DNA from 2 places in the Streptomyces lacaronensis genome. Region 2 is predicted to be linked to the other one. Evidence: riboswitches for the same ligand, from Rfam matches in the RefSeq annotation. Region 2 holds a riboswitch; the other holds the start of a gene.
What was found. A riboswitch is a leader RNA that binds a small molecule or an ion and turns the genes downstream of it on or off. The one in region 2 is predicted to bind glycine.
Positions count from the first base shown of each region.

Region 1: it holds a riboswitch for glycine, as region 2 does, so the genes downstream of both, gcvT (glycine cleavage system aminomethyltransferase GcvT) here and gcvP (aminomethyl-transferring glycine dehydrogenase) in region 2, are expected to answer to the same signal.

Region 1 covers NZ_JBLHDK010000003.1:4,057,238-4,072,191, forward strand. The annotation lists gene ACMTAK_RS17060 (trimeric intracellular cation channel family protein) at 10-669, opposite strand; gene ACMTAK_RS17065 (ABC transporter ATP-binding protein) at 722-1,798, opposite strand; gene ACMTAK_RS17070 (ABC transporter ATP-binding protein) at 1,819-2,961, opposite strand; gene ACMTAK_RS17075 (ABC transporter permease) at 2,958-3,956, opposite strand; gene ACMTAK_RS17080 (ABC transporter substrate-binding protein) at 4,093-5,853, opposite strand; gene ACMTAK_RS17085 (ABC transporter permease) at 5,985-6,989, opposite strand; gene ACMTAK_RS17090 (enhanced serine sensitivity protein SseB C-terminal domain-containing protein) at 7,468-8,265, opposite strand; gene ACMTAK_RS17095 (enhanced serine sensitivity protein SseB) at 8,377-9,183, opposite strand; gene ACMTAK_RS17100 (AAA family ATPase) at 9,360-10,064, opposite strand; glycine riboswitch at 10,228-10,338, shown strand; gene gcvT (glycine cleavage system aminomethyltransferase GcvT) at 10,509-11,636, shown strand; gene gcvH (glycine cleavage system protein GcvH) at 11,853-12,233, shown strand; gene glyA (serine hydroxymethyltransferase) at 12,260-13,525, shown strand; gene ACMTAK_RS17120 (L-serine ammonia-lyase) at 13,750-14,954, shown strand, end outside.
Region 2 covers NZ_JBLHDK010000003.1:10,541,905-10,556,858, forward strand. The annotation lists gene ACMTAK_RS45620 (FHA domain-containing protein) at 1-527, shown strand, start outside; gene ftsR (transcriptional regulator FtsR) at 545-1,300, shown strand; gene ACMTAK_RS45630 (bifunctional nuclease family protein) at 1,353-1,826, shown strand; gene ACMTAK_RS45635 (MerR family transcriptional regulator) at 1,994-2,620, shown strand; gene ACMTAK_RS45640 (DNA polymerase IV) at 2,729-4,285, shown strand; gene ACMTAK_RS45645 (PRC-barrel domain-containing protein) at 4,261-4,578, opposite strand; glycine riboswitch at 4,725-4,822, shown strand; glycine riboswitch at 4,824-4,948, shown strand; gene gcvP (aminomethyl-transferring glycine dehydrogenase) at 5,014-7,929, shown strand; gene ACMTAK_RS45655 (DUF5999 family protein) at 8,020-8,226, opposite strand; gene ACMTAK_RS45660 (hypothetical protein) at 8,490-9,077, opposite strand; gene ACMTAK_RS45665 (glutamate--cysteine ligase) at 9,526-11,028, shown strand; gene ACMTAK_RS45670 (CPBP family intramembrane glutamic endopeptidase) at 11,104-11,916, shown strand; gene ACMTAK_RS45675 (PhzF family phenazine biosynthesis protein) at 11,945-12,769, opposite strand; gene ACMTAK_RS45680 (nuclear transport factor 2 family protein) at 13,075-13,434, opposite strand; gene ACMTAK_RS45685 (TetR/AcrR family transcriptional regulator) at 13,636-14,154, shown strand; gene ACMTAK_RS45690 (hypothetical protein) at 14,126-14,413, opposite strand; gene ACMTAK_RS45695 (hypothetical protein) at 14,495-14,752, shown strand.

The sequences.
Region 1 (14,954 bases), 6.5 Mb from region 2:
GCGAGCCCCTCAGGGCTCCTCCGTCGCCGTACTGCGCCGGTTCCACGCCCTCGGCGCGCGCCAGCCGAACCGCATCGCCGCCAGCCGAACCGCGAACGCCATGGCGGCCGCGAGCGCACTCGTGGCCGCCGTAAGGGCGTCGAAATGGAGCAGCAGCGCCGCTGTCGAGGAGCCGACGATGGCCGGGACGGCGTACAGGTCCCGGTCCCAGCGCAGCAGCGAGGGCACCTCATGGGCGAGGAGGTCGCGGAGCACACCGCCGCCGACCGCCGTGGCCATGCCGAGGGTGACGGACGAGGTGAGGCCCAGCCCGAAGTCATGCGCCTTCATCGTGCCCTCGACGCAGAACAGCCCCAGCCCGGCCGCGTCGAAGACCCCCACCGCCGCCGTGATCCTCTCGACCTCGGGGTGGAGGAAGAAGACGAGCGCGGTGGCGACGAGCGGGGTGAGGAAGTAGCCGAGGTCGGTGAAGGCGATGGGCGGCACCGCGCCGATCACCAGATCGCGGAAGACACCGCCGCCCAGCGCGGTGACCTCGGCGAGCACCGCCATGCCGAAGACATCGAAGTTCTTCCGGACGGCGAGCAGCGCGCCGGATATCGCGAAGACGAAGATCCCGGCGACTTCCAGGGCGTGCTGGACGGACGGGGTGAACAGTTCGATGGGCACGCGACATTGTTATCCGCGAAGGCCCACGGCCCCGTCCGGACCCCGTCCCGTCTCAGCTGTCGGTCTTCTTCGTCACCTTCTGTACCGACTCGGCACCGGGCCTCTCCTCCGGCGCCTGGTCAGCAGCGTTCTCGGGGTGGTGGCAGGCCACCTGGTGGCCGGTGGCCAGCGACACCAGCGGCGGCTCCTGCCGCTTGCACACCTCGGTCGCCTTCCAGCACCGGGTGTGGAAGCGGCAGCCGGAGGGCGGGGCGATCGGCGAGGGCACATCGCCCTTGAGCAGGATCCGCTCCCGCTTGGCGCGCCGCCTGGGGTCCGGCACCGGCACCGCGGACAGCAGCGCCTTGGTGTACGGGTGCATGGGGCGCTCGTAGAGATCCTTGCGGTCCGCCAGCTCCACGATCTTCCCCAGGTACATCACCGCGATCCGGTCCGAGACATGGCGGATGACCGACAGGTCGTGCGCGATGATCACATACGTCAGGCCCAGCTCGTCCTGGAGGTCGTCCAGCAGGTTGACCACCTGCGCCTGGATCGACACATCCAGCGCCGAGACCGGCTCGTCGGCCACGACCAGCTTGGGCTTGAGGGCCAGCGCCCGGGCGATGCCGATGCGCTGCCGCTGACCGCCGGAGAACTCGTGCGGATAGCGGTTGTAGTGCTCGGGGTTGAGCCCGACCAGCGCCAGCAGCCGCTGGACCTCCGCCTTGATCCCGCCCTCGGGGGTGACGCCCTGGAGCCGGAAGGGCGCGCTGACGATCGCGCCTACGGTGTGCCGGGGGTTCAGCGAGGAGTACGGGTCCTGGAAGATCATCTGGACGTCGCGCCGCATCGGCCGCATCTGGGCGGTATTGAGATGCGTGATGTCCTTGCCCTCGAACTCGATCCTGCCCGAGGTGGGTTCGAGCAGCCGGGTGACCAGCCGCCCCATGGTGGACTTGCCGCAGCCGGACTCGCCCACCACGCCCAGGGTCTCCCCCGGCCGGACGTCGAAGTCGAGCCCGTCGACCGCCTGGACCGCTCCGGACTGCCGCTGGAACAGCCCCTTCTTGAGGGGGAAGTGCTTGACCAGACCCGACACCTTGAGCAGGGGCTCGGGCGACGTCGTCGCCTTCTCCGGGACCGTCATCTTCGGATCCTTCGTGTCGGTCACAGCTTCGGCGCAATCTCTTCGGTCCAGATCCGGGTGCGCTCGTCCTGCGTCATATGGCACGCGGAGAAGTGCCCGCCGCCCCCGGCCTCGGTGAGCTCCGGCCGCTCGGTGCGGGTGATGTTGTCCTTCGGCACATCGGCGTACGGGCAGCGCGGGTGGAAGGCGCAGCCGGACGGCACGTTGATGAGGCTGGGCGGGGAGCCCTTGACCGGGATGAGCCGCTCGGTCTGGTCGCGGTCGATACGGGGCATCGAGCCCAGCAGCCCCCAGGTGTACGGGTGCTGGGGCTCGTAGAAGACCTTCTCGGCCGGGCCGCGCTCGACACAGCGGCCGCCGTACATCACCAGCAGATCGTCGGCGAGTTCGGCGACCACGCCCAGGTCGTGGGTGATGATGATGACCGCCGAGCCGAACTCCTTCTGGAGGTCCCGGATGAGGTCGAGGATCTGCGCCTGGACGGTGACGTCCAGGGCGGTGGTCGGCTCGTCGGCGATCAGCAGCTCGGGGTTGTTGACCAGCGCCATCGCGATCATGGCGCGCTGGCGCATACCGCCGGAGAACTCGTGCGGATAGCTGTCCACGCGCTTGTCGGGCTGCGGGATGCCGACGCGGTCCAGCAGCTCGATCGCGCGCTTGCGGGCCACCTCCTTGGTGACCTCGTGGTGCACCCGGTACGCCTCGATGATCTGGCGGCCGATGGTGTAGTACGGGTGCAGCGCGGACAGCGGATCCTGGAAGATCATCGACATCTCGCGGCCGCGCAGCTTGCGCACCTCGTCGGGGTCGGCGCCCAGCAACTCCTGGCCGTTGAGCCAGATCTCACCGGAGATCCGCGCCTTGCGGCGGCCGTACTGGCCCGCGGTGTGCAGCCCCATGATGCCGAGCGAGGTGACGGACTTGCCGGAGCCGGACTCGCCGACGATGCCGAGCGTCTTGCCCTTCTCCAGCCGGAAGCTGAGCCCGTCCACGGACTTCACCAGACCGTCGTCGGTGGGGAAGTGGACACGCAGATCGCGCACCTCGAGGAAGGCGGTGGGGGCGGGCGAGCCCGCCGCGGCCACCTCGCCCACGGCGGCGGTCCCGGTGGCCGGCAGATCGCCGTTCCCGGGCTGTCCTGAGGGCTTGGTCAGGTCGGTCATCCGAGCCTCACTCGCGGGTCGATGACGGCGTACAGGAGGTCCACGACGAGGTTGGCGACCACGATGAAGACGGCCGCGATCAGGGTGACGCCGAGGATGACCGGCAGGTCCTTCTCGGTGATCGCGTTCACCGCGAGCCGCCCGAGGCCGGGCAGGTTGTAGGTGGTCTCGGTGAGGACCGCACCACCCAGCAGCGCGCCCAGGTCGAGGCCGAGCAGGGTGAGGACCGGGGTCCAGGTCGAACGCATCGCGTGCCGGCCGATGACCACCCGCTCCCGCAGGCCCTTGGCGCGGGCGGTGCGGATGTAGTCCTCGCCCATGATCTCCAGCATGGTGGCCCGGGTGAGCCGGGCGTACATCGCCGCGTAGAGGAAGGCGAGCGTGATCCACGGGAGGATCAGGCTCTCGAACCACATCGCCGGATCGTCACCGAGCCCCTTGTAGTCCACGTTGACCCACTTCAGCGAGTAGCTGAAGATCGCCAGCGAGAGCAGACCGGTGAAGTAGATCGGCAGCGAGACACCGGCCAGCGCGACCGTCATCGCGGAGCGGTCCCACAGGGTGCCCCGGCGCAGCGCGGAGACGACACCCGTGGTGATGCCGCCCACCAGCCACAGCAGACAGGCGCCCGCGGCGAGCGAGAGGGTCACCGGCATGGCGTCGGTGAGCTGCGGCCACACGGCCTGCTCGGTACGGAAGGAGTAGCCGAAGCAGGGCGCCGGGCAGTGGGTGACGTCCGTGCCGTTGGCGTAGTCCCGGCCGACGAAGAGGCCCTGGACGAAGTGCCAGAACTGCACCAGGACCGGATCACCGAGGCTGAGCTTCTGGCGGATGCCCTCGATGGCCGCGGGGTCGGCCTGCTTGCCGACGAACAGCAGCGCGGGATCGGAACCGGCCCACTTCGGGATCACGAAGAAGATGGCGAAGGTCGTAAGGGTGACGACCAACAGCATCACGACGACGGCGAACAAGCGCCGGATGAGATAAGCAAGCACTGTGCGCGGCCCGGGGGTGGCCCGTGATACCCCGGTCGAGGGGTGTCACGGGCCACCGCCCGCGGCCATCACCTGCCCTTCGGGCCTATCGGGTGCGGCGATGGTTAACGTGTGCGGCGGGTCGGGTGACCGGCCGTCACTTGACGACGCCCAGCTGGGAGTAGTCGTAGCGGCCGTTGTAGGCCGCCGACGAGAAGGCGTTCGTCAGCCGCGAGCTGCGCCAGGTGATGTTCTTCTCGTAGATGAACGGCATCTGCACGGCCAGGTCGCTGACCTTGTGGTTCATCTTCTGGTAGATCTCGCCGGCCTTGTTGGGGTCGGTCTCCTTGAGCGCGTCGTCGAAGTACTTGTTGATCTCCGCGTTGTTGGTCTCGGAGACGTTGTAGTTACCGGTCTGCTCGATGAAGCGGCCGTCGATCAGCGGCTGGGAGAAGCCCTGGCCGGTCGGGAAGTCGGGGCCCCAGCCGGTCATGGACAGGCCGTAGCCGCGCTTCTTCATCACCGACGGCGAACCGGTGATGCTGGCGGAGGTGCTGCCCTGGATCGGCTCCACGTTGAGGCTGATGCCGACCTTCTTCAGCGACGCCTGGAGCGCCTCGGCGGCGTCGACCTCGGCGGGCTGGTCGTTGCGGGCCACGATGCTGGTGGAGAAGCCACCCGGCTTGCCGCACTGCTTGAGCTCGTCCTTGGCCTTGGCCACGTCCGCCTTGCCACCGCGCTTCAGGACACCGTACGGGTCGTAGTTGTCCGAGCCCTTCACGCTCTTGGGGAGCATGTTGGTGGCGATGTCACCACCGGCCTGCGGGCCACCGCGGGTGGTCTGGAGCGACTTGTAGTCGGTGCCGTAGATGACCGCCTTGCGGCAGTGGATGTTGTCGAACGGCTTGACCTTGGTGGTGAAGTCGACGTACCGGACGAAGCTGGTGGTGATGTTGTCGACGTTGCCCTTGTTGTGCTTGAGGGCGTCGTTGCGGCCCGAGGGGGTCATACCGGTGGCGCTGAGGAAGACGTCGTAGTCGCCCTTGATCAGCAGCCGGTCGATCGCCTCGAGGTTGGAGTTGAAGGTGACCGAGACCTTGTCCGGCAGGGCCGGGCGGATCGGGTCGGACGCCTTCTTCCAGTTGGTGTTGCGGACCAGCGACAGGCTCTTGCCCGGGGTGTACGACTGGACCTTGTACGGACCGGAGGAGAACGGCCGGTTGGTGTACTTGGCGCCGGTGTCCTTGTCCGCCTTCACCGGGGAGCCGGTCGGCATCGCGAGCATCTGCTCGAAGTCACCGTTGGGCTTGGCGAGGTTGAAGACGATGGTCTTGTCGTCCGGCGTCTGGATCGCCTTCAGGCCCAGCTTGTCCTTGGCCTTGTCCTTGTACGGGCCCTTGTACTCGCCCTTGGGGTCCAGGACCTGGCGCAGATAGCCGGGACCGCCGGAGACGACGTCCTTGGCCCAGATGCGCTCGATGCCGTACTTGATGTCCTTGGACGTGATCGGGGAGCCGTCCTCCCAGGTGATCCCGTCGCGCAGGGTGTAGGTGTAGGTCTTGCCGCCGTTAGTGATCTTGCCGGTGGAGGTGGCGAGGTCCGGGGTCAGCTCGTTCGCGGCGTTGCCCGGCTTCGGCGTGTAGGAGATCAGTTGGCGCGCGTAGAAGCGGGAGAAGTCCCAGGCGAACCCGTAGTACTGACGCTGCGGGTCGAGGGAGTCGAACTCCTGCTTGTTGATGAACTTGAGGGTGCCGCCCTTCTTGGCGGACTTGGCTGCGACACCCTTCACCGCGGCGTTGAACCCGGCACCCGAGCCCTCGTCGTCGGAACCGCCCCCACCGCAAGCGGCGGTGGCCAGGAGAGCGCCGACGACAGCCGCGGCTCCGGCGATCCGCCTGCTTCTCGACGAACGTTTCATAGTTGCTGCAACCTCCGGGTTAGAGCGGTCCTGAGCATGGCGCCGCGGAATACCTTGGGGAGCCGTCTGCCGGATGTGGCAGGGGCTGCTGATTGCGTTCGAGTACGACCGGGCGGCCGGGTGCCGCGCCGTCATCGGGTGCCCTTCGGATCCAGGGCGTCGCGGACGCCGTCGCCGAAGAGGTTGAAGGCCAGCACCGTGACGAAGATCGCCACACCCGGGATGATCATGAACATCGGGTCGTCCTCATAGGTGCCGACCGCCTTGGAGAGCATCTGCCCCCAGGAGGCGGTGGGCGGCTTCACGCCCGCGCCGAGGAAGCTGAGCGCGGCCTCGGTGAGGATGTTGGTGGGGATCATCAGCGTCGTGTAGACGGTGATCGGCGCCACCAGGTTGGGCAGCAGCTCACGGAAGAGGATATAGCGCCGGCCGGCGCCCAGGCTCCGCGCGGCCTCGATGTACTCCTTCTCGCGCAGCGACAGCGTCTGGCCGCGCACGATGCGGCCCACGTACGGCCAGCCGAAGAAGCCGATGACCGAGACCAGGATCGCGATCCGCACCCCGCTGCCGGTCAGCCCCAGCAGGTCGTTGGGGAGCACCGAGACCAGGGAGATGATGAAGAGCAGCTGCGGGAAGGCCAGCAGCATGTCCATCACCCGGCTGATCAGCGAGTCCACCCAGCCGCCGAAGTACCCGGCGATGATGCCGAAGATGGTGCCGAGGACCACCGCGACCACCGCCGCGAGGAAGGCCACCAGCAGCGAGATCCGGGCGCCGTAGATGACCCGGCTGAAGACGTCGCGGCCGTTGGACGGCTCCACACCGAAGAGGAAGTCCGGGCTGATACCGCCCAGGGATCCCTTCGGGGTGCCGAACAGCGGGTCGATCTCCTCCTGGTGGAACTCATTGGGCGGATGCCCGAGCAGACTCACGATGAGTGGAGCGAAGATCGCCACCAGTACGAGGAAGACGACAACGATGCCACCCGTCAGTGCGAGCTTGTCCCGCTTCAGGCGTGACCAGGCGATCTGCCGCAGCGATCTGCCTTCGACGGACGCTTTGACCACATCCGCCGCTACATCGGCAGTCGCGACCGGATCGCTGTCCGTGCTCGTGCCGTGCAATGGTGCCGTCATCGTGGTGGAGACCCCTCTCGGCCGGTGGTGACCGGCCCACGACTCGCCGCTGTGGCGGCTTCGTCCACAACCTGGGTGAAAGTCGCGTTCTGGTACGGAACCTTCTCGGAAGGGGTCGTACACAGGAACCGCACCCCTTGGAGCGGGAGTCTTCAACGCGTTTGTGATCACCCGCCAGTACTCCCGGACAATGGATGCCTAACCGTGATGTGGTGAGTACCGCTCCGCTATACGGACGGTCGCGACACGAGAACGCAGCAGTAACCTCGCGCCCGTAATGGGGGGTTCGGCCCGATAGGGGCGGAAGGCCGGTCGGGCAATCCCGTCAATCGGTGCGCGGCTCAGTACGCGATGGGACGCGGCGGGACGCGGCGGCTCAGTACGTGGGACGGGGGACTCGGCACGCGGGGCGCGGCGGCTCGGTACGCGGCGGCTCGGTACGCGGGGCGCGGCGGCTCAGGACGCGGGGCGCGGTGGCTCAGTACGCGGGGCGCGGCGGCGGATAGCCGTAGCCGTACGACGGCGGCGCGGCGGACGCGGCGCCATAGGCCTCACGGTCGAAGAAGGGCCGGGCGTTGGCCCGCATCCACATGGCGACGGGATCGTACTCGTCCGAGAGCGCGACCGTGGAGACCGGCAGCCCGTCCGGCACGGCGGTGATCGACTGCTCCATCATCACCCGCACCGACTGCACCGACGCGGCGCCGGTGTCGTACAGATCCAGGCCGATCGCCAGGTACGGGGCGCCCAGCGCGGGCTGCACCCAGACGCGACGCAGCGATCGCACCGCGGCGGTGCGATGCGCGTTCTGCCCCAACAGGGCGTAGAACTGGGGGATGTCGATGGCGGGCTCGGACAGCCGCAGCGGCCCGGCGGGCAGCCGGTCCAGACCGCCCGCGATCCGGCGCAGATCCGGCCAGGGGATGCCCACTCCGCCGCCGCGGGCGTGGGGGTTGAGCCAGAGGCCGTAGCGGTCGCGGTAGAGCGAGTCGGCGATGAGGCGTCCTTCGACCACCTCATGCGCGCGGTTCCAGCCACTGGCGGCCAGTTCCTGCGCGGAGGTCACACACGGGGCGTAACCGAGGCCGTCCACGTCCATGTTCCCGTACTGTGCGTCGGGGGAGCCGGGCGCGCCGTGCCACAGCAGCATCCAGACCTGGCCCTCGCCGATGGCGTGCAGCAGCGCCTCGTAGGCGTCGTACCGGCCGGGAGCGACCTGCTGCAACGCTCGCTCAACCTGGCCGGCCGCCGCCCCCCAATCCGCGCCCGCGCTCACCTGGGTCCGCCCCTTCTCATCGCCTTGCCCACACCTCACCGGGGAGCGTGCTCGCACCCCTCCTGGTCATCAAACCAGCTTACGGGCCGCGGCAGCGGACCCAGGGGTGAGTCAGAGGTCACGGTCGTAGAACGGCCGCACCCGTCCCAGCATCCAGTCGGCCACCGGATCGCCCTGCGCCACGTCCAGCAGTACCAGCTGAACCTTCCACGGCACCGGCACCGAACCGAGGGCGCGGCCCAGCGCCTCCACCGCGCGCGCCTGCCCCTCGGGGCCGGGCTCGTCGAGCTGCACACCGACGAAGAGCGCCGGCTCGTCGCCCTCGACGCTGGCCAGGGCGCGCCGGGCGGTCCGCACCCCGGTGCCCTTGGCGAACTCGATCCCGGCGGCGGCCAGGAAGTCCACCGGCTCGTCCTGCCAGTCCGGTTCGAAGAGCCGCACCCGGCCACCGTTGGCCGGGCCGTCGAGCTCGGTACGCCCGGCGCGGCACAACTCCCGGACGGCGGGCGGAGGCAGCGGTACGACCACCGCGCCACCGGGGTTCACCGCGATGCCGAGCTGGGGCGGCAGCCCGCGGGCGAACTCCACGGCCGGGGCGATGGTGAAGGACATATGGGAGCCGACGATTTGGAGGAACTGCTGCTCGGAGCTGAACACCGGGACATACGCGCCGCCGTCGATCTCCATCGTGGGCAGATCGAGGCTCGGGCTGCCCGGGCCCCCGCCGTTGGGCAGTGGAATCCAGAGGTGGCTGCGGGAGAGCGTCTCGACGATGCGCGCTCCGGCGCCGGGGACGTCGACGGAGGCGGCCATCACCTCTTCGAGCTCATTGCCGGGAAACGCCGGATGCGCGGCATACCCGCCGTCCGGGAATCCTCCGTGCGCCGGGGCCGCTCCGTACTGCTCCGGGAAGCTCATCTTCGTCCAACCGCCATCTCGTCCGACCTGCCCGAAGCACCCTAACCGCTGGGCGGCCCGGGGCCGGAGGGGGCGGCGGCGATCTCCACAGCACTTCCCCACCTCGCCCGGACTCGCCCTCGTCACGCTGTGTGATGCCAATGGCCGATTTTCGGCCACTTGGGGGAGAGGCGTGATCACTCGAAGGAGATGCAGCGCAGCGCGCTCGCGCCTCGCCGGTCCAGCAGCACCGCCGACGCGCACCCCCGCGGCGGCCGCCCCTCCTCCATCCCGGTGATCAGCCGCCGCATCGCGCGCAGATGCCGCCCGAAGGCGTAGGCGGAGACCCCGCGGCCACGGGCGGCCTGGCCCTCCAGCGCCTCCGTGGCGCCCACGTCCAGCAGCACCATGTGGAGACTGCGGCCCCGGCGCCGCACGTCCCGGGCCAGCCAGCGGCGGACCCACGGCAGCGCCCCGCAGTCGTGCACCACCACGCTCACGCCCGAGCGCAGCGCCCGGCGCAGCCCGGCGTAGTGGGCGTACCGGACCAGCGGTCGGTAGAGCGCGTACGGCAGCCAGCCGGGCAGCCGGCGCTCCCACGTCTCCCGGGTGTTCTGCGAGTCCACCCTGATCACGACCGCGCCCGTCTCGTCCAGGAGCGGCACCGTCCGGTTGATCAGGGTGCTCTTGCCACTGCCCGGCAGCCCGGAGGCGACCAGCACATCCCCTGCCGGAAACCGCAGCTCACGCGGGTCCGCGCCGCCACCCTCCGCCCCGGCGCGCAGATCGTGCACCGCGCTTCTTCGACCGGGCCGGGCCGTCGACCCGGAGGGGGTGCGCCCACGCCGCGCCGGCAGGAGCCTCTGTGTTGTCGCGTACGTTCCCTGCCCATGCACCGTGATCGTCCTCCCAGGTCGGTCAACGCTGCTCGTACCCGCAGAGTGTCAAGAAAAGGTAATGTCGGGCAAGGCTGCCCCTGACCGGGCGGCCGGAGCCCCGTCGGATCGGGGCTTCCCTTCTCGGCCATACATGCGATGATGTCCGCGCAACTCCATACCGGCCGCTTGAATCCGCGCGGGAGAGTCCTTGGTCATCGGCATCCGTGCCGGGTGTCCAGGGCGCCGAAGGAGCAAGTCCTCCCTTGAATCTCTCAGGCCCCGATACCGCACGGACGAGGCAGATCTGAAAAGCGGGCCGCGCGGGCGCGGCTCCACCCAAGGTGCAAACCGGGCCCCTTACGGGCGTCACGGCGAACCTCTCAGGTTCCGATGACAGATGGGGAGGACGCACGCGTCCTTGTCGTCCGTCCTCGCCGTCGCGCGACCCCGACCTCTGGAGCCTGAATCGTGACCGACGCCCCGCCCACCCCACGCCGTACCGCGCTGGACGCGCGGCACCGCGCGCTCGGCGCCACCATGACCGACTTCGCCGGCTGGGACATGCCGCTGCGCTACGGCAGCGAGCGCGACGAGCACACCGCGGTACGCACCCGCGCCGGGCTCTTCGACCTCTCCCACATGGGTGAGATCTCTCTCATCGGTCCGCGGGCCGGGGACGCCCTGGACCACGCGCTGGTCGGCCGGCTGTCCGCGCTCGCCGTGGGCCGCGCCCGCTACACCATGATCTGCGACGACGAGGGCGGCATCCTGGACGACCTGATCGTCTACCGCCTCGGGGACGAGGAGTTCCTGGTCGTGGCCAACGCCGCCAACGCGCAGGTGGTGCTGGACGCGCTGACCGAGCGGGCCGGCGGTTTCGAGGCGACCGTGAGGGACGACCGCGACGCCTACGCGCTGCTCGCCGTCCAGGGGCCCGAGTCCGCGGGGATCCTGAAGCGCCTGACCGACGCCGACCTGGACGGGCTGAAGTACTACGCCGGGCTGCCGGGCACCGTCGCGGGCGTCCCCGCCATGATCGCCCGCACCGGCTACACGGGTGAGGACGGCTTCGAGCTGTTCCTGGCACCGGACGACGCCGAGCGGGTCTGGGAGGCGGTGACCGAGGCGGGGGCCCCGGTGGGCCTGGTGCCCTGCGGTCTTTCCTGCCGGGACACCCTGCGTCTCGAGGCGGGCATGCCGCTGTACGGGCATGAGCTGACCACCGACACCACCCCCTTCGACGCGGGGCTCGGCCGGGTGGTGAAGTTCGACAAGCCGGGCGGCTTCGTCGGCCGCGAGGCCCTGGAGGCCGCGTCCCACCAGGCGGACACCGTCACCCCGCGCACCCTGGTCGGCCTGATCGCTTCAGGCCGCCGGGTGCCGCGCGCCGGATACGCCGTGGTGGCCGCCGACGGCTCGTCGATCGGCCAGGTCACCTCGGGCGCGCCCTCGCCGACGCTGGGCAGGCCGATCGCGATGGCGTACGTGGACCCGGAGTACGCGAAGCCCGGCACCGAGGGGGTCTTCGTGGACATCCGTGGTGCCCGGGAGCCGTACGAGGTCGTGGCGCTCCCCTTCTACAAGCGCGAGCGCTGAGCTACCACCGGCGTGAGCGCCGGGCTTCCATGAGCGCGGACGCCGGGCTTCCATGAGCGTGCGCGCCGGGCTTCCACAAGGGCGGGCGCCGAGCGGGCCCCCGGCCCATCGCGTCCCCTCGCCGCCGTATCCCTCGGCACCGTATTCCTCGGCGCCGCGTCCCACCAGCTAAGACCCGTTTCCCAAGCACTCCCCCGTATCCAGGAGAATCGGACCATGAGCAACCCCCAGCAGCTGCGGTACAGCAAGGAGCACGAGTGGCTGTCGGCCGCCGGCGAGGACGGCGTGTCGACGATCGGCATCACCGAATTCGCGGCCAACGCGCTCGGCGATGTCGTCTATGTCCAGCTCCCGGACGTCGGCTCCACGGTCTCCGCCGGTGACACCTGCGGTGAGCTGGAGTCCACCAAGTCGGTCAGCGATCTGTACACGCCGGTCTCCGGTGAGGTCACCGAGATCAACGAGGACGTGGTGAACGATCCGGCGCTGGTGAATTCCGCCCCCTTCGAGGGCGGCTGGCTGTTCAAGGTGAGGGTGACGAGCGAGCCGGAGGACCTGCTCTCCGCCGACGAGTACACCGCTTTCGCCGAAAACTGACCCTCCTTATTCGATCGGGACCCTCGATGTCGCTTCTCAACAGCTCCCTGCACGAGCTCGACCCGGACGTCGCCGCTGCTGTCGACGCCGAACTCCACCGCCAGCAGTCCACCCTGGAGATGATCGCCTCCGAGAACTTCGCTCCGTCGGCGGTCATGGAGGCCCAGGGCTCGGTCCTGACCAACAAGTACGCCGAGGGCTACCCCGGCCGCCGCTACTACGGCGGCTGTGAGCACGTCGACGTGGTCGAGCAGATCGCCATCGACCGGGTCAAGGAGCTCTTCGGCGCCGAGGCGGCCAACGTCCAGCCGCACTCGGGCGCCCAGGCCAACGCGGCCGCGATGTTCGCCCTGCTCTCCCCCGGCGACACCATCCTGGGGCTGAACCTGGCGCACGGCGGCCATCTGACCCACGGCATGAAGATCAACTTCTCCGGCAAGCTCTACAACGTGGTGCCCTACCACGTGGACGCCGAGACCGGTCTGGTCGACATGGACGAGGTCGAGCGGCTGGCCAAGGAGCACCGCCCCAAGCTGGTGATCGCGGGCTGGTCGGCATACCCGCGCCAGCTGGACTTCGCCGCCTTCCGCCGGATCGCGGACGAGGTCGGCGCGTACCTGATGGTCGACATGGCCCACTTCGCGGGTCTGGTGGCGGCCGGGCTGCACCCCTCGCCCGTACCGCACGCCCATGTGGTGACCACCACCACCCACAAGACCCTGGGCGGTCCGCGCGGTGGCGTGATCCTCTCCACCGCCGACCTGGCCAAGAAGATCAACTCGGCGGTCTTCCCGGGTCAGCAGGGCGGTCCGCTGGAGCATGTGATCGCGGCGAAGGCGGTGTCCTTCAAGGTGGCGGCGAGCTCGGAGTTCAAGGAGCGCCAGGAGCGCACGCTGGAGGGCGCCAGGATCCTCGCCGAGCGCCTGACCCAGGACGATGTCCGGGAGGTGGGCGTCGCCGTCCTCTCCGGCGGCACCGATGTCCATCTGGTCCTGGTCGATCTGCGCGACTCCGAGCTGGACGGGCGGCAGGCCGAGGACCGGCTGCACGAGGTCGGCATCACGGTCAACCGCAACGCGATCCCGAACGACCCGCGGCCCCCGATGGTCACCTCGGGCCTGCGGATCGGCACCCCGGCGCTGGCCACGCGCGGCTTCACCACGGAGGACTTCCGCGAGGTCGCCGACGTGATCGCGGAGACGCTCAAGCCGTCGTACGACGCGGAGGCGCTGAAGGCCCGGGTCACCGCCCTGGCCGACAAGCACCCGCTGTACGCGCATCTGTCCAAGTGAGCCGGAGCAACCCGGAGTAACGCGGACCCGGGGGCGCGTCCGCCCTGGCGCGCCCCCGCCGCACCACCCCACGCACGGCCCCGCACCGACCCCGCAGCACCTCACACACCACCCGCACCACCTCACACACCACCCGCACCGACCCCGCACCACCCCACGCACGGCCCGCACGCTTCCCCCGCGGGCACACGCTTCCCCCGGCGTGCAGACGAAGGAGTCCCCCGGTGGCCATTTCCGTATTCGACCTCTTCTCGATCGGCATCGGCCCGTCCAGTTCGCACACCGTCGGCCCGATGCGGGCCGCGCGGATGTTCGTCCGCCGGCTGAAGAACGAGGGTCTGCTGGCCCACACCGCGTCCGTCCGGGCCGAGCTCTTCGGCTCGCTGGGCGCCACCGGTCACGGCCACGGCACCCCGAAGGCCGTGCTGCTGGGCCTGGAGGGCAACTCCCCGCGCACCGTCGACGTCGATACGGCCGACGGCGAGGTCGAGCGCATCCGCACCACCAAGCGGCTGCGGCTGCTCGGCGCCGAGATCGGCCCCGGCCACGAGATCGACTTCGACGACTCGGCCCAGCTGATCCTGCACCGCCGCCGCTCACTGCCGTACCACGCCAACGGCATGACGCTGTGCGCGTACGACGCCGGGGGCCATCCGCTGCTGGAGAAGACGTACTACTCGGTCGGCGGCGGCTTCGTGGTGGACGAGGACGCGGTCGGCGAGGACCGCATCAAGCTCGACGACACCGTTCTCACCCACCCCTTCCGCACCGGTGACGAACTGCTGCGGCTCTCCCAGGAGACGGGCCTGTCCATCTCGGCCCTGATGCTGGAGAACGAGAAGGCATGGCGCACGGAGCCGGAGATCCGGGCCGGGCTGCTGGAGATCTGGCAGGTCATGGAGGCGTGCGTGGCCCGCGGCATGTCCCAGGAGGGCATCCTGCCCGGCGGCCTCAAGGTCCGCCGCCGAGCCGCCACCGCCGCCCGCGCCCTGCGCTCCGAGGGCGACCCGGGCGCCCGTGCCATGGAGTGGATCACCCTCTACGCCATGGCGGTCAACGAGGAGAACGCGGCGGGCGGCCGCGTGGTCACCGCCCCCACCAACGGCGCGGCGGGTATCATCCCCGCCGTCCTGCACTACTACACCCGCTTCGTCCCGGGCGCGGACGAGGAGGGCGTCATCCGCTTCCTCCTCGCCGCGGGCGCCATCGGCATGCTCTTCAAGGAGAACGCCTCGATCTCCGGCGCCGAGGTCGGCTGCCAGGGCGAGGTCGGCTCCGCCTGCTCCATGGCCGCCGGCGGCCTCGCCGAGGTTCTCGGCGGCTCCCCGGAGCAGGTGGAGAACGCCGCCGAGATCGGCATGGAACACAACCTCGGCCTCACCTGCGACCCGGTCGGCGGCCTGGTCCAGATCCCCTGCATCGAGCGCAA
Region 2 (14,954 bases):
AGCGGTGTGGCCACCGGAACGCGGAGGCCAGCCGGTTCTGCTCCAATTGCGGCGCTCCGCTGCGGGGCGGCGCGCCCTCCGAGCGTGCCTCGGAGACCACCTCCACCATCTCAATCTCGGGTCTCGAGGCGTACGACTCCGAGGTGACCGGGCAGACGCCGCTGCCGTCGCTCAGCCCGGAGGCACAGGCCGCCGTCGAGGCGCTGCCCCTGGGGTCGGCCCTGCTGGTGGTCCGCCGCGGGCCGAACTCCGGCAGCCGCTTCCTGCTGGACAGTGATGTCACCACGGCGGGCCGTCACCCGCAGAGCGACATCTTCCTGGACGATGTGACGGTCTCCCGCCGCCATGTGGAGTTCCGGCGCGGCCAGGACGGCAGCTTCACCGTCTCGGACGTCGGCAGCCTCAACGGGACGTATGTCAACCGGGAGCAGATCGACGCGCCGGTGGTCCTGACCAGTGGGGACGAGGTGCAGATCGGTAAGTACCGGCTGATCTTCTACCCGAGCCAGCGGGGCGTCGGCATCTGACCCGTCAGGGGAGGTCCATGCTTCAGACACCGTCGGGCGGTGCCGATACCGGCACCGCCCCCACGGGCGGCCGGTCGATGAGCATCGGCACCGTGCTGAATCTGTTGCGGGACGAGTTCCCCGAGGTCACCATCTCCAAGATCCGCTTCTTGGAGTCGGAGGGGCTGGTGGAGCCGCGGCGGACGCCGTCCGGCTACCGCAAATTCAGCCAGCAGGATGTGGAGCGGCTCGGCCATATCCTCCGGATGCAGCGTGACCACTACCTGCCGCTCAAGGTCATCCGGGAGCATCTGGACGCCCTGGAGCGGGGCGAACCGTTGCAGCTTCCTGCCGTTTCGCAGGGAGCGCAGCGGTCCGGGCCGCTCGACGGCGGCCCCGGCGCGGCTCCGGACGGCCCCACGGCCGCCCGGGTCGGCCGTGCCGATCTGCTGGCAACGGCCGAGGTCAGCGAGGCGGAGCTGGCCGAATGGGAGTCGTACGGGCTGCTCGCGCCGACCGCGGACGGCGGCGGGTACGACATCGAGGCGGTGACCGTCGCCCGGCTCATCGCCGAACTCGGTCGTTTCGGCCTGGAACCACGTCATCTGCGAATCATGAAAGCCTCCGCCGAGCGCGAGGCCGGAATGGTCGAGCAGGTGGTCGCCCCGCTGCGGTTGCATAGGAATCCGCAGACCAGAGCGCATGCGGAGGCCAGTGTGCGGGAGCTCGCCACGCTCTCCGCACGGCTGCACGAGGCCCTGGTGCGGTCGGCTCTGAGGGTCCAGGAGCGGTGACCGACCGGGCCCCGACTATCCAAACCGGCCGGGCACGTCCTAGGGTTGCTGTGTGAACGAGCTCGACGTCGTGGGTGTCCGGGTGGAAATGCCCTCCAACCAACCGATCGTGCTCCTGCGTGAAGTGGGAGGCGACCGCTACCTCCCCATCTGGATCGGACCAGGTGAGGCGACCGCGATCGCCTTCGCTCAGCAGGGCATGGCTCCGGCACGCCCGCTGACCCATGACCTTTTCAAAGACGTACTCGAAGCGGTCGGCCAGCAGCTCACGGAGGTCCGGATCACGGATCTGCGCGAGGGGGTCTTCTACGCGGAGCTGGTCTTCGCCAGCGGTGTGGAGGTCAGCGCTCGGCCGTCCGACGCCATAGCGCTCGCGCTGCGCACCGGAACGCCGATCTACGGCAGCGACGGCGTGCTGGACGACGCCGGTATCGCGATCCCGGACGAGCAGGAGGACGAGGTGGAGAAGTTCCGCGAGTTCCTCGACCAGATCTCGCCAGAGGACTTCGGAACCAGCAGCCAGTGAACCGTATGCCGGTCCTCGCTCGCGCATTCGAGTAGCCTTTCCCGGACGAGGGACACGGGAAACCACTCTCAGGGTGATTATCACTCGGCGTGCCGAGTGTGGCGATCGTTGACGCACCCCGGGTGACTGCCTACCTTCAAGATGGCAGGTCGAGGACGGAGGTCGGCGTGAGAAGCACCGGCGACGGCACGGCGGCCGGAGGTCCGTATGCGCTCCAGGGGAGCGCATCGGCCGATCCGGCATTGAAGGCTCGGGTCGCGGCACAGGCCGCACCGCCGCGTGAGCCCGCCGCGGGGGGGACGGAGCGGATCGGTTACCGCGGGCCCACCGCGTGTGCGGCCGCGGGCATCACCTACCGCCAGCTGGACTACTGGGCCCGTACCGGGCTGGTGGAGCCGAGCGTCCGGCCGGCGTACGGCTCGGGCAGTCAGCGGCTCTACAGCTTCCGGGACGTGGTCGTCCTCAAGATCGTGAAGCGGCTGCTGGACACCGGTGTGTCGCTCCAGAACATCCGGGCGGCGGTGGTGCACCTGCGCGCCCGGGAGCTCGACGACCTGGCTCAGATGACGCTCATGAGCGACGGCGCGACCGTCTACGAGTGCACCTCGCCCGATGAGGTCGTGGACCTCCTCCAGGGCGGCCAGGGCGTCTTCGGGATCGCCGTGGGCGTCGTCTGGCGGGACGTGGAGAGCGCGCTGTCCCAGCTGCACGGCGAGCGGGTGGACACCGGCGAGACGCTGGTCCGGCACAACCCGACCGATGAGCTCGCGGCGCGCCGCAACCGGGCGGGTTAGCGACGCCCTTCCGCCCGGCGCCCCGGCGGTGAACCGAGTGGCGCCCCCGGGCCCGCCCCCGGCCGTTGTGCCGCCCCATTGTCAGTGGTGTGCGGCAGCATCGGAGGTGTGAGGGGTGCGCCGACGATTCTCCATCTGGATATGGACGCCTTCTACGCCTCGGCGGAGCAGGCGGCCAAGCCCAGCCTGCGCGGAAAGCCGGTGATCGTAGGGGGCCTGGGGCCGCGTGGCGTGGTGGCCACGGCCTCCTACGAGGCCCGGGTGTTCGGGGTGCACTCCGCCATGGCGATGGCCCAGGCCCGCCGCCTGTGTCCGAACGCGGCGTTCCTCATCCCTCGCTTCGCCCTCTACCGCAAGGTGAGCGACGCGGTCATGGCACTGTTGCACACGCTGTCACCCCTGGTGGAGCCGCTGAGCCTGGACGAGGCGTTCGTCGATCTGGAGGCGGGCGGCACCGAGCCCACCGTGGAGGCGGCGCGCGCCGTGGCGGAGCGACTGCGAGCCGACATCAAGGCGGTCACCGGGCTGACCGGATCGGTGGGGCTCGCCGGATCCAAGATGCTCGCCAAGATCGGTTCGGAGCAGGCCAAGCCGGATGGTCTGGTGGTCATCGAGCCCGGGACGGAGCGCGATCTGCTCGGACCGATGTCGGTGCGGACGCTCCCGGGCGTCGGTCCCGCCACGGCGGAGGCGCTGCGCCGGGCCGGGATCCACACCGTGGCCGAGACGCGGGAGGCGGGCGAGGCGGAGCTGGTGCGGCTGCTGGGGCGGGCCCACGGCGCGTCGCTTTTCCTGATGGCCGAGGGCCGGGACGAGCGGCCCGTCGTCGCCGAGCGGGACGCCAAGTCCATTTCGGTCGAGGACACCTTCGATGTCGACCTCACCGACCGCACCCGGGTGCAGCTGGAGATCGCGCGGCTCGCCGACCGCTGTGTGGGGCGGCTGCGCGAGGCGGGCCGCTCGGGGCGGACGGTCGTGATCAAGGTGCGGCGGTACGACTTCTCCACGCTCACCCGTTCGGAGACCCTGCGCGGTCCGACCGACGACCCGGCGGTGGTGCGCGAGGCAGCGGCACGGCTGATCGACGGGGTGGACACCACGGCGGGTGTGCGGCTGCTGGGGGTCGGCGTCAGCGGTCTGGCGGACTACACGCAGGAGGATCTCTTCGCGCAGGCCGCGCAGGCCGCGCAGGCCGCGCAGGCCGCTCAAGCCGCTCAAGTCGCCCAAGCCGCCCAAGCGGCTCAGGCCGCTCAGACCGCTCACGAGGCCGTGGGGGACGCCGGGCGCCCGCCGGGGCCGGAGAGACCGGAGTCCATGGGAGAGGGCGCGGAAGAGGCTTCTGAGGACGCTGAGAAGCCGCGGCGCTGGCTCCCGGGCTCGGATGTACGGCACGCCGAGTACGGGGCGGGCTGGGTGCAGGGGAGCGGGGTGGGCCGGGTGACCGTGCGCTTCGAGGAACCTTGGTCGTCACCGGGCCGGGTACGGACGTTCCCCGTGGACGACCCGGCGCTACAGCCTGCCGACCCGCTGCCGCTGCTGCGCCCCGACCCGGATGCGGAAGCGGACGCGGAGGAGGCCGGAGGCCGGGACGGGCAGGTCCCCGAGCCCGGTGGTGGGCCCGAGCCCGGCCCGTGCCCGGGTCAGCCCGTGACGTCCAGGCCGTAGTGGTGGTAGAGCTGAAGCTCCTGCTCGGGGGAGAGGTGGCGGCCTACCCCGAAGTCCGGGGCGTCCTTGATCAGGGACCGGTCGTACGGCACCCGCAGGGTGTCGCCGACGACCTCGCTCGGTTCGAGCGGTACGAAGACGTCCCGGCTGAACAGCCCCGTGCGTACCGCCGCCCATTCGGGCTCGCCGGTCGCGTCGTCGAGATAGACCTCGTCCACGGTGCCGATCTTGGCGCCCTCGCGGTCGAATGCCTTGCGGCCGATCAGGGTCCGCGGGTCGATATCGGTCTGCACGCTCTCTCCCACAGGTGGCAAACAGATGACAAGCAAGTGGCAAGTGCCCGTTGCTCCCTACAAAAAGCCACATCGCCGCACTCGGCCACTCGAACGCCCGCGACCGTCCCCCGCGGCAGAACCGCTGGTACGCTGACTGTGGCTGCAGACCCCGTGCGGGAGAGTCCTCCGCCGACGCTGTCGGAGGCGCCGAAGGAGCAAACCCTCCCCGGAATCTCTCAGGCACACGTACCGTGCGGGTGAGGTCACTCTGGAAAGCAGGGTGGGCCACGGGCGAGCAGAGCTCCGGAACCCCTCCTCACCGACGGTGAAAACCGGTCAGGCGGTATGTGGGCCGGTGAAGCTCTCAGGTTGAGATGACAGAGGGGGAGGCCGTCCGGGCACCCGAGTCGCGGTGCCCCTCGTAGGTCGTCACAGACCAGGAGGCCCCCGCAGATGACCGCCAAACGCATCGCACTCTCCGACTTGGAATCCGGTACTCCGTTCGAGCGGCGCCACATCGGCCCGGACGGCGAGGCGCAGGCCAAGATGCTCGCCCAGGTCGGCTTCGGCTCGCTGGACGAGCTCACCGAGGCCGCCGTACCGGACGTCATCAAGAGCACCGAGGCGCTGGACGCCCTGCCGCCGGCCCGCAGCGAGCCGGAGGTCCTCGCCGAGCTGCGCGCGCTCGCCGACCGCAACCAGGTGCTGCCGTCGATGATCGGCCTCGGCTACTACGGCACCCACACCCCGCCGGTGATCCTGCGCAATGTGCTGGAGAACCCCGCCTGGTACACCGCGTACACGCCCTACCAGCCGGAGATCTCCCAGGGCCGGCTCGAGGCGCTGCTGAACTTCCAGACCGTCGTCGCCGACCTGACCGGGCTGCCCACGGCCGGTTCCTCGCTGCTGGACGAGGCCACCGCGGCCGCCGAGGCGATGGCGCTGTCGCGGCGCGTCGGCAAGGTCAAGGAGGGCGTCTTCCTGATCGACGCCGACTGTCTGCCGCAGACCATCGCGGTCATACGGACCCGCGCCGAGCCGACCGGTGTCGAGGTCGTCGTCGCCGACCTGGCCGAGGGCATCCCGGACGAGATCGCCGAGCGCGGGATCTTCGGCGTGCTGCTCCAGTACCCGGGCGCCTCCGGTGTGGTGCGCGATCCGCGCCCGGTCATCGAGCGGGCCCATGAACTGGGCGCGGTCGTCACCGTCGCCGCCGACCTCCTCGCGCTCACCCTGCTCGCCCCGCCCGGCGAACTGGGCGCGGACATCGCGGTGGGCAGCAGCCAGCGGTTCGGCGTCCCGATGGGCTTCGGCGGACCGCACGCCGGTTTCATGGCGGTGCGCGACGCCTACGCCCGCAACCTCCCCGGCCGTCTGGTCGGGGTCTCGGTGGACGCCGACGGCGACAAGGCGTACCGGCTGGCGTTGCAGACCCGTGAGCAGCACATCCGCCGGGAGAAGGCCACCAGCAACATCTGCACCGCTCAGGTGCTGCTGGCCGTGATGGCCGGGATGTACGCCGTCTATCACGGTCCGGACGGGCTCGCGGCGATCGCCCGCCGCACCCACCGCTACGCCTCCGTGCTCGCCGAGGGGCTGCGGTCCGGTGGTGTCGAGGTGGTGTACGGCGCGTTCTTCGACACCCTCACCGCACGGGTGCCGGGCCGGGCCGCCGAGGTCGTCGCCGCGGCCCGCGAGGCCGGGGTCAACCTCCGGCTGACCGACGCCGACCACGTCGGCATCGCCTGTGACGAGACCACCGGCCGCGCGCAGCTCGCCGCCGTGTGGTCCGCCTTCGGGGTGGACGGCGGCAACGGCGACGCCTCCGGGATCCCCGGGCTCGAGGAGCTGGACGCCTCGGCGCCGGACGCGCTGCCCGCGGCCCTGCTGCGCCAGGACGGCTATCTGACCCATCCGGTCTTCCACCAGCACCGCTCCGAGACCGCGATGCTGCGCTATCTGCGGCGCCTGGCCGACCGGGACTACGCCCTGGACCGGGGCATGATCCCGCTCGGCTCCTGCACCATGAAGCTCAACGCGACCACCGAGATGGAGCCGGTCACCTGGCCGGAGTTCGGCGCGCTGCACCCCTTCGCACCGGCCGAGCAGGCCCAGGGCTATCTGACCCTGATCCGTGAGCTGGAGGAGCGGCTGGCCGAGGTCACCGGCTATGACAAGGTCTCGCTGCAGCCGAACGCCGGGTCCCAGGGCGAGCTCGCCGGGCTGCTGGCGGTGCGCGCCTACCACCGGGCCAACGGCGACACCCAGCGCACCGTCTGCCTCATCCCGTCCTCCGCGCACGGCACCAACGCGGCCAGCGCCGTGATGGCCGGTATGAAGGTCGTCGTGGTCAAGACCGGCCAGGACGGCGAGGTGGACACCGACGACCTGCGCGCCAAGATCGAGCAGTACGGGGACCAGCTCGCCGTCCTGATGGTCACCTACCCCTCCACCCACGGCGTGTTCGAGGAGCACATCACCGAGATCTGCGCGACCGTGCACGACGCGGGCGGCCAGGTCTACGTGGACGGCGCCAACCTCAACGCGCTGGTCGGGCTCGCCGAGCCGGGCCGGTTCGGTGGCGATGTCTCGCATCTGAACCTGCACAAGACCTTCTGCATCCCGCACGGCGGCGGGGGCCCCGGCGTCGGCCCGATCGCGGTGCGCGAGCATCTGGCGCCCTACCTCCCCAACCATCCGCTGCAGCCCGCCGCCGGTCCGGCCACGGGCGTCGGCCCGGTCTCGGCCGCGCCGTGGGGCTCCGCGGGGATCCTGCCGATCTCGTGGGCGTACATCCGGCTGATGGGCGCCGAGGGGCTGCGCCGCGCGACCCAGGTCGCGGTGCTCGGCGCCAACTACGTCGCCAAGCGCCTCGAACCGCACTACCCGGTGCTCTACACCGGCCCCGGCGGCCTGGTGGCGCATGAGTGCATCGTGGATCTGCGTCCGCTGACGAAGGCCACCGGCGTGACCGTGGACGATGTGGCCAAGCGCCTGATCGACTACGGCTTCCACGCGCCGACGATGTCGTTCCCGGTCGCCGGAACGCTGATGATCGAGCCGACCGAGAGCGAGGATCTGGCGGAGCTGGACCGGTTCTGCCAGGCGATGATCGCCATCCGGGCCGAGATCGAGAAGGTCGGCTCCGGCGAGTGGGCCAAGGAGGACAATCCCCTGCGGAACGCCCCGCATACGGCGGCGTCGCTGACCGCGGAGTGGGACCACCCGTACTCCCGGGAGGAGGCGGTCTTCCCGGCCGGGGTCTCGGCGGCCGACAAGTACTGGCCGCCGGTGCGGCGGATCGACGGGGCCTACGGGGACCGTAACCTCGTCTGCTCCTGCCCGCCGCTGGAATCCTACGAGGGCTGAGGGTCTTAAGCCCTGCGATGCGTCAGTGGGGCCGGTTCGGCGAACGCGCCGGGCCGGCCCCTGATATGTACGTGCCGTCGACGGCGGAGGTCAGGCCGCGGTGACTACGTGCTCGGAACCCAGCGGTCGGCATGGTGCGATCACGCGCCCGTCCGGCAGCAGCTCACCGGTGTCCTCGAAGAGCAGGACGCCGTTGCACAGCAGGCTCCATCCCTGCTCCGGGTGGTGCGCCACGAGATGGGCGGCCTCCCGGTCGGCTGAGTCGGCTGACGGGCAGGGCGGTTGATGCTGGCACATGACAGGGTTCTTTCGCTGCGGAGTGGTGAAGGTCCTGCGGCTCGCTGCGGCGTTCATGGCCGCCCCCCGTGGTTGAGTCGGTCGATTGCTCCAGTGTTGCCCTGCGGCCTGGAATCCGCAGGGATTTCGCGGTACCGGTCTCGCTAGATAATGACGCATCACCCGTCCGGAGGGTTCATCGCGGCCGGACTGTTACGAGGATGCTGCGGAGCGCCCTGTGACCCGGCGGTCACGGGGCGCTCCCGGCCTGATGAAGGCCCAGGTCAGGCGGGTGAGCCAAGCAAGGGGGCCCGGGTCAGCCGGTGGGTGAGGACGGGCAGCAGATCGGTTGCGCGGTGCGCCCGGTGCGCCGCGATACCGGGCGGGGCCGGGGCGAGCGGCACCAGCAGGTCCCCGGCGCCGAGGCCGCCTTCGGCGCCGTCCGCGGTCAGGTCGCCGTGCAGCCAGAGCGTGACCATGTAGAGCTCGGGGATGGACAGCAGCCGCGGCTGGTACGCCGAGGGCAGCGACTCGGCCTCGCTCAGGGCGAGTTCGGCCGAGCTGACGTAGGGGCCCTCGGAGAAGTGCGAGAAGGTCCAGCCGTCGGCGGTGAGCCTCGCCTCGGCGGCGGCCACCGTACGGTCGCCGTCGCGGATCAGGAATCGCCAGCCGGTGAGCCGGGTGCGCGGCGGGCCGTCGGGGGCGGTGATGTCGTCCAGGACATGGACGGGGAGCGGGAGTTCGGGTTCGAAGGGGCCGGTGAGCGTGGAGAGCACGGGGGTGCGGGCCTCGCGGACGGCGGTGGGGGAATCAAGGGCCGTGAGGACGCTGCGCAGGGCGGGCGCGGGGGCCTGGGGCACATGCAGCGGCATAGTGGGTCGCCTCTCGCTTTGAAGACACGGTGAAGCGATAGCGGGCCGGGTTTGGGCGGCGCTGTCGGTGGAACACGGGTCAGAGGGGAGCCGGGAACAGACCGTTCGGGCGTTATCTCTCTGCCTCGTTAGCCGAGTTTATACGACAAGTGTTCCCGTTGTGTTTCGTCTAGCCGCTGCCGATATCGCCGACAAGAGGATATCCAGTCCCCGGGATGGCGGGGATTTTCCCCGATTCAGTGCCAGATGAACGGATATGACCTGGCATTTTGGGCCCCGCGCGGTAGGCTGGAACTCGCTGGTTCATTTCCCCAGCGCAATGCGCAGTTCCACAGAGCCTACCGGCTGGGTGGGGATCGCGGGGCGTTATCGATCACATTGGTGGGCATCATCGAGCGTGGTGTGCACACGCCCGGCGCCGATGATCCACTCGAGGAGGGACGCTTCGATGGGGGAGAAGCTCATAGCCGGTGAGTTCGACCCGTCCGGCCGGCGACGGCAGCGCGTCCGGTTGCGGCAGTGCCTCGACGGGCTGGGCCGGCTCCTGGCCGACAAGCGATTCGACCGCCCGAAGAATCTGATGGGGCTGGAGATCGAGCTGAATCTCGCCGGGTCCGACGGGCTGCCGAGGATGATGAACGCGGAGGTTCTGGAGCGCATCGGGAGTCATGATTTCCAGACCGAACTCGGGCAGTGCAATCTTGAAGTAAACATCGTGCCCCACCGTTTGCACGGACGCGTTCTCGATCAGCTCTCCGAGGAGCTCCGAACCGGTTTGTCATATGCCGATCGCAAGGCGAGGGAAGTGTCTTCCGAGATCGTGATGATCGGAATTCTGCCAACCCTCGCAGCGGACGATCTGGGATCCACGAACCTCTCCTATGACGACCGTTACAAACTTCTCAATGAGCAGATGCTGGCCGCCCGCGGTGAGGATTTCCTCATCGACATCGAGGGCCGGGAGCGTTTCACCTACGCCAGCTCCTCCATCGCCCCCGAGGCCGCCTGCACCTCCGTCCAGCTCCATCTCCAGGTCACCCCGGGCCGCTTCGCGGCCGCGTGGAACGCGGCGCAGGCGGCGGCCGCCGCGCAGATCGCGGTGGGCGCCAACTCCCCCTTCGTCTTCGGCCACGAGGTGTGGCGCGAATCCCGGCCGCCGCTGTTCCTCCAGGCCACCGATGTGCGCCCGCCGGAGATCGCCGCCCAGGGGGCGCGCCCGCGCACCTGGTTCGGCGAGCGCTGGATCGACTCCGCGTACGAGCTGTTCGAGGAGAATCTGCGCTACTTCCCGCCGCTGCTCTCCACCGGCGAGGACGAGGACCCGCTGCGGGCGCTGGCCGAGGGCGGGGTGCCCGAGCTCCAGGAACTGGCGCTGCACAACGGCACGATCTACCGCTGGAACCGGCCCGTCTACGACGTCGTGGACGGTGTGCCGCATCTGCGCGTGGAGAACCGCGTGCTCCCGGCCGGGCCCACCGTCACCGATGTCATCGCCAACGCGGCCTTCTACTACGGGCTGGTCAGGGCGCTCGCCGAGGAGTCCCGCCCGGTGTGGACCCGGCTGCCGTTCGCGGCCGCCGCGGCCAACTTCGAGGCGGCCTGCCGGCATGGCATCGACGCGGTACTCCAATGGCCCAAATCCGGCCGTTCGGCGTCCCTGACCCGCACCTCCGCCGTACGGCTGGTCCGCGAGGAACTGCTGCCGCTCGCCGCGTCCGGCCTCGACTCCTGGGGCGTGGAGCCCGCCGACCGCGACCGCTACCTCGGCGTGATCGAGGAGCGCTGCAAGCTGGGGGTCAACGGCGCGTCCTGGCAGGCGGCCACCTACCATCGGGCGCTGGGCGGCGGACTGGACCGGGACGCCGCCCTCGCGGCCATGACCCGCCGCTACTGCGCCCTGATGCGGACCGACGCACCGGTGCACACCTGGCCCACCGATCTCTCCGGGTGACGCCCCCACCGTGGACCACGACCCCGTATTGTCCGGTGAGCGGGGCGGGTGCACCGATGAGGCGGAGAGACGGAAGTGGGGACAGGAGTGTGGTCACAGGCGCGGGGCGCGGAGTTGCCCGTGGTCGAGGACGGGCTCTCGCGGCGGACGCTGCGCAATGAGACGCTGCTCGTGCTGGCGCTGTCCCTGGGCGCGAGCGGGCTGTCCGCGCTGATCAGCTTTATCGGCTCGGTGACCAAACCGGGCGGGCTCAAGGACCAGGCCGCCAATCTCAACTCCTCCGCGGCGCCGGGACGGCCCTGGCTGGATCTCGCCTGGCAGCTGTTCGGCATCACCACCGCGCTGGTGCCGGTCGCGCTCGTGGCCCATCTGCTGCTGCGTGAGGGCGCCGGGCTGCGGGTGATCGGCTTCGACCGCGACCGGCCCCGGTTCGACCTGGCGTGGGGCGCCGCGATCGCGGCCGCGATCGGCGGCACCGGGCTGCTGCTGTACCTCGGGGCGCGGGCGGCCGGGGGCAATCTGACGGTGGTACCCGAGTCGCTGCCCGACGTCTGGTGGAAGATCCCCGTACTGATCGCCTCCGCCGTGCAGAACGCGGTGCTGGAGGAGGTGGTCGTGGTCGGCTATCTGCTGCGCAGGCTCGGGCAGTTGGGCTGGACCCCGATGGCCGCCCTGCTGGCCAGCTCGGTGCTGCGCGGCTCGTACCACCTCTACCAGGGGATCGGCGGCTTCTTCGGCAATATGGCGATGGGCGTGGTCTTTGTGCTGCTCTACCGCCGCTGGGGGCGGGTCGGGCCGCTGGTCGCCGCCCATGCGCTGATCGACATCGTCGCCTTCGTCGGATACGCCGTGCTGGCGGGCCGGGTGGACTGGCTGCCCACGGCCTGACCCGCCGTCCGGCGTTGTATGGCGGGCCTCAGGTCAGCAGCTCGCCGTCGATGACGGTGACGGCGCCGCCCGTCAGCAGCGTACGGTCGCCGCGCAGCGCGGTGCGGACCAGGCCGGTGCGGGCGGACGCCTGGAGCCCGGTCAGCTCGTCGCGGCCGAACCGGGCCGACCAGTAGGGCGCGAGCGCGGTGTGCGCGCTGCCGGTGACCGGGTCCTCGTCGATGCCGACGCCCGGGGCGAACATCCGCGAGACGAAGTCATAGCCGCGCCCCGGGTCCTCGGCGGCCGCCGTCACGATGACGCCCCGGTGGCTGATCCGCTTGAGCGCGGCGAGGTCGGGGGCCAGGGCGCGCACGGTCTTCTCGTCGGCCACCTCGATCAGGAGGTCGTCGATGAACGGGCCGGCGTGATGGGCGGCCACGATCCGGGCGCCGAGCGCCGCGCCGACCTCGGCGGTCTTCTCGGGCACTCGCAGCTCGCCGAGTGAGGCCGTGGGGAAGTCCAGTGTGATCGAGCCGCCGTCGTCGGCCGTCGCCGACAGCACCCCACTGAGGGTGGCGAAGCGGACCGTGCCGGTCGCGGCACCCGTGGCCTTGAGGACATGGGTGGTGGCGAGCGTGGCATGGCCGCACATGGGCGCCTCGGTGACCGGGGTGAACCAGCGCAGCGCCCAGTCGGCCTCCGCGGCCCGGGGGAGGGGGTGGGCGAAGGCGGTCTCGGCGAGGTTGACCTCGGCGGCGACCTGCTGGAGCCAGTGGTCGTCCGGGAAGGCGTCGGTGTCGAGGAGGACGACCCCGGCCGGGTTGCCGGCGAAGGGGCGGTCGGTGAACGCGTCGACGATTCGTATCCGCATAAGCCGACCGTAGGCGGCGGGCGGCGGGTGAGCCATGGCCAATCACCTGGATGTGGCTCCTTCTGAGGGCGGATGAGGCCGCCGTTGAGGGAGCCGCGGTGCGGGGATCGGCTCTCAAGATGCCTCGGGGGACTCGGTTGTCCTGTCTCAACGAAGTTAGTCGTCCACCCCTGGGCTGAACTGCGTGGACTGGATTGAGTGAGACGCGAGGACTTGATTCGTTGAGACAGGCCTCGGGGGTCAGGTCCGAACGGGCTGAGTGTCGTCGCGTCTCAGGTCGGGCTGCCGCTTTACTGCTCGGGCCTTCACTTTCTGGCGCTGGCGACGCCCAAGCCGTCCATGTAGTCGCGGACTCGCGTGATCAGTCCGTTGCGGACGTGGAGTATCAGGAGGCCGGGGACGGTGAACGTGGTGGCCTTGGTCGGTAGCGTTCCCACCACGACATGCTCGGCGATGATCACTTCGGGATCGGCGGTCTCGTAGGCCGCGACACTCCTGACCTCCTTCACCTGGACGGCGCTGCCGCCCCAGGCTGCCCGGTATCCGGCGCGCACGGCCTCACGCCCTTCGAAGCTCGGAGGGAAGCCGGGTGAGGAGAACGGGAACTCGTGCACCGCATCGACGGTGTAGAGATCGGCGAGATCGTCTGGGGACTTGTCGAGCATGGCTTGGTAGTAGCAGGTCAGCACCTCGTGAGGGGTGCGAGCAGCAGGTGTATCCATATGCGACACCGGGGGTAATTCCATTCGCTCAACACTTGTTGACCCATTCAACGTAGAGTCGGCCGGACGTTCGGTCAACGGCTGTAGAGTGAATCGGTGTCCACTCCTCGCCAGTCCCGCGCCGACCGACGCCGAGCGACCGAGGTGCGCATCCTCGACAGCGCCCGGGAGTTGTTCGCCGAGAAGGGATTCGAGCGCACCACCATTCGCGCCGTGGCGGCCGAGGCGGGCGTCGATCCGGCTCTGGTCATGCAGTACTTCGGCTCGAAGCGGGAGTTGTTCAGCCAAGCCGTGCGGGTGGTCCCCGCCGCGCTGACGGCCGCTGATACGGACGAGCTCGTCGATCAGTTGCTGGCCTCGCTCGGCCTCAAGCTCGGCGGGCTTCCCGAAGGCACGATGGCGATGATCCGGTCCATGCTCACCGACCAGGCTGCGGCCGATCACGTCCGTGCCGCTCTCGGCCGGCAGATCGACAGTATCGGTGCCGCCCTTCCTGCTGCCGAGGATCCCGAGCTGCGTGCCGCACTGGTTGTCACCGCGTTGCTGGGCGTGACCATCGGCCACCAGTTCCTCGGCCTGGCCGCGCTCCGTGAGGTTCCTGCGGATCACATCGCCGCGTTGCTCCGCCCGGCCGTCAAGGCCCTGACAGGACCGCCGGGGTGAACCCGATGCCCCGTGGCTCGGAGTGTGAGCAGGAGCCCAGGGTCTTTTCGATCGTGCCCTTGTCGGTCGGCGTCGCCTTGTGCGCAGGCTGCAGGTTGATGCCCGGGTAACGGCAGGACGACCTGAACGCGTGCGAAATGAACACGCTTCCGTGGTCGCAGACGATCGTCTCGGGCACGATCACCGGGCGGGCGGCCGCGTGCTCCAGGCGCTCGTCGATGCTCAGCAGTCGCCGGTGCGGCAACGCTGACCGGGACATCCGCAGGGCTTCCGCCCAGCCCGGACGCATCGCCTCGGGGCAACACTGCGAGCCAGCAGGGCTGAGGCGTCCGCGGCCTTCGTGGAGGGCCGCGGCACCGCCGCGGTGATCGACCTGGTGGCAATGTCGACCATGGCCGTCAGCTCGACCTTCTCGGCGACGCCGTCATCCAGCCGCACCAGCACGTCCATCGGCGTGGAATCGATCTGCATCAGCTCACCGGGCGCACTGGCCGGGACTTCGCCGAACGGCCCGGACGGACGTGCCCCGACCGAGCGGCGGGTGCGGGCCGACCCGGTGGCGTGGGTGCCGACGGCGAGTTTGTCGAACAGCCGGTAGAGCGTGGCCCGAGACGGCAGCTCAACTTCGGCGGTCTCCTCTCTGCCGGACAGAATCTGTTGGGTCCGCCAGAGAACGAAGCCGATGGCCTTGACGACGCGTCGGCGGTCTCGGCGATCGTCTGTCGCATCGCCTCCACCACAACCGGGTCGACCTGGCCGAAGGCCTGCATCCGCTTGGCCGACCGGCCGTCCGCCAACCC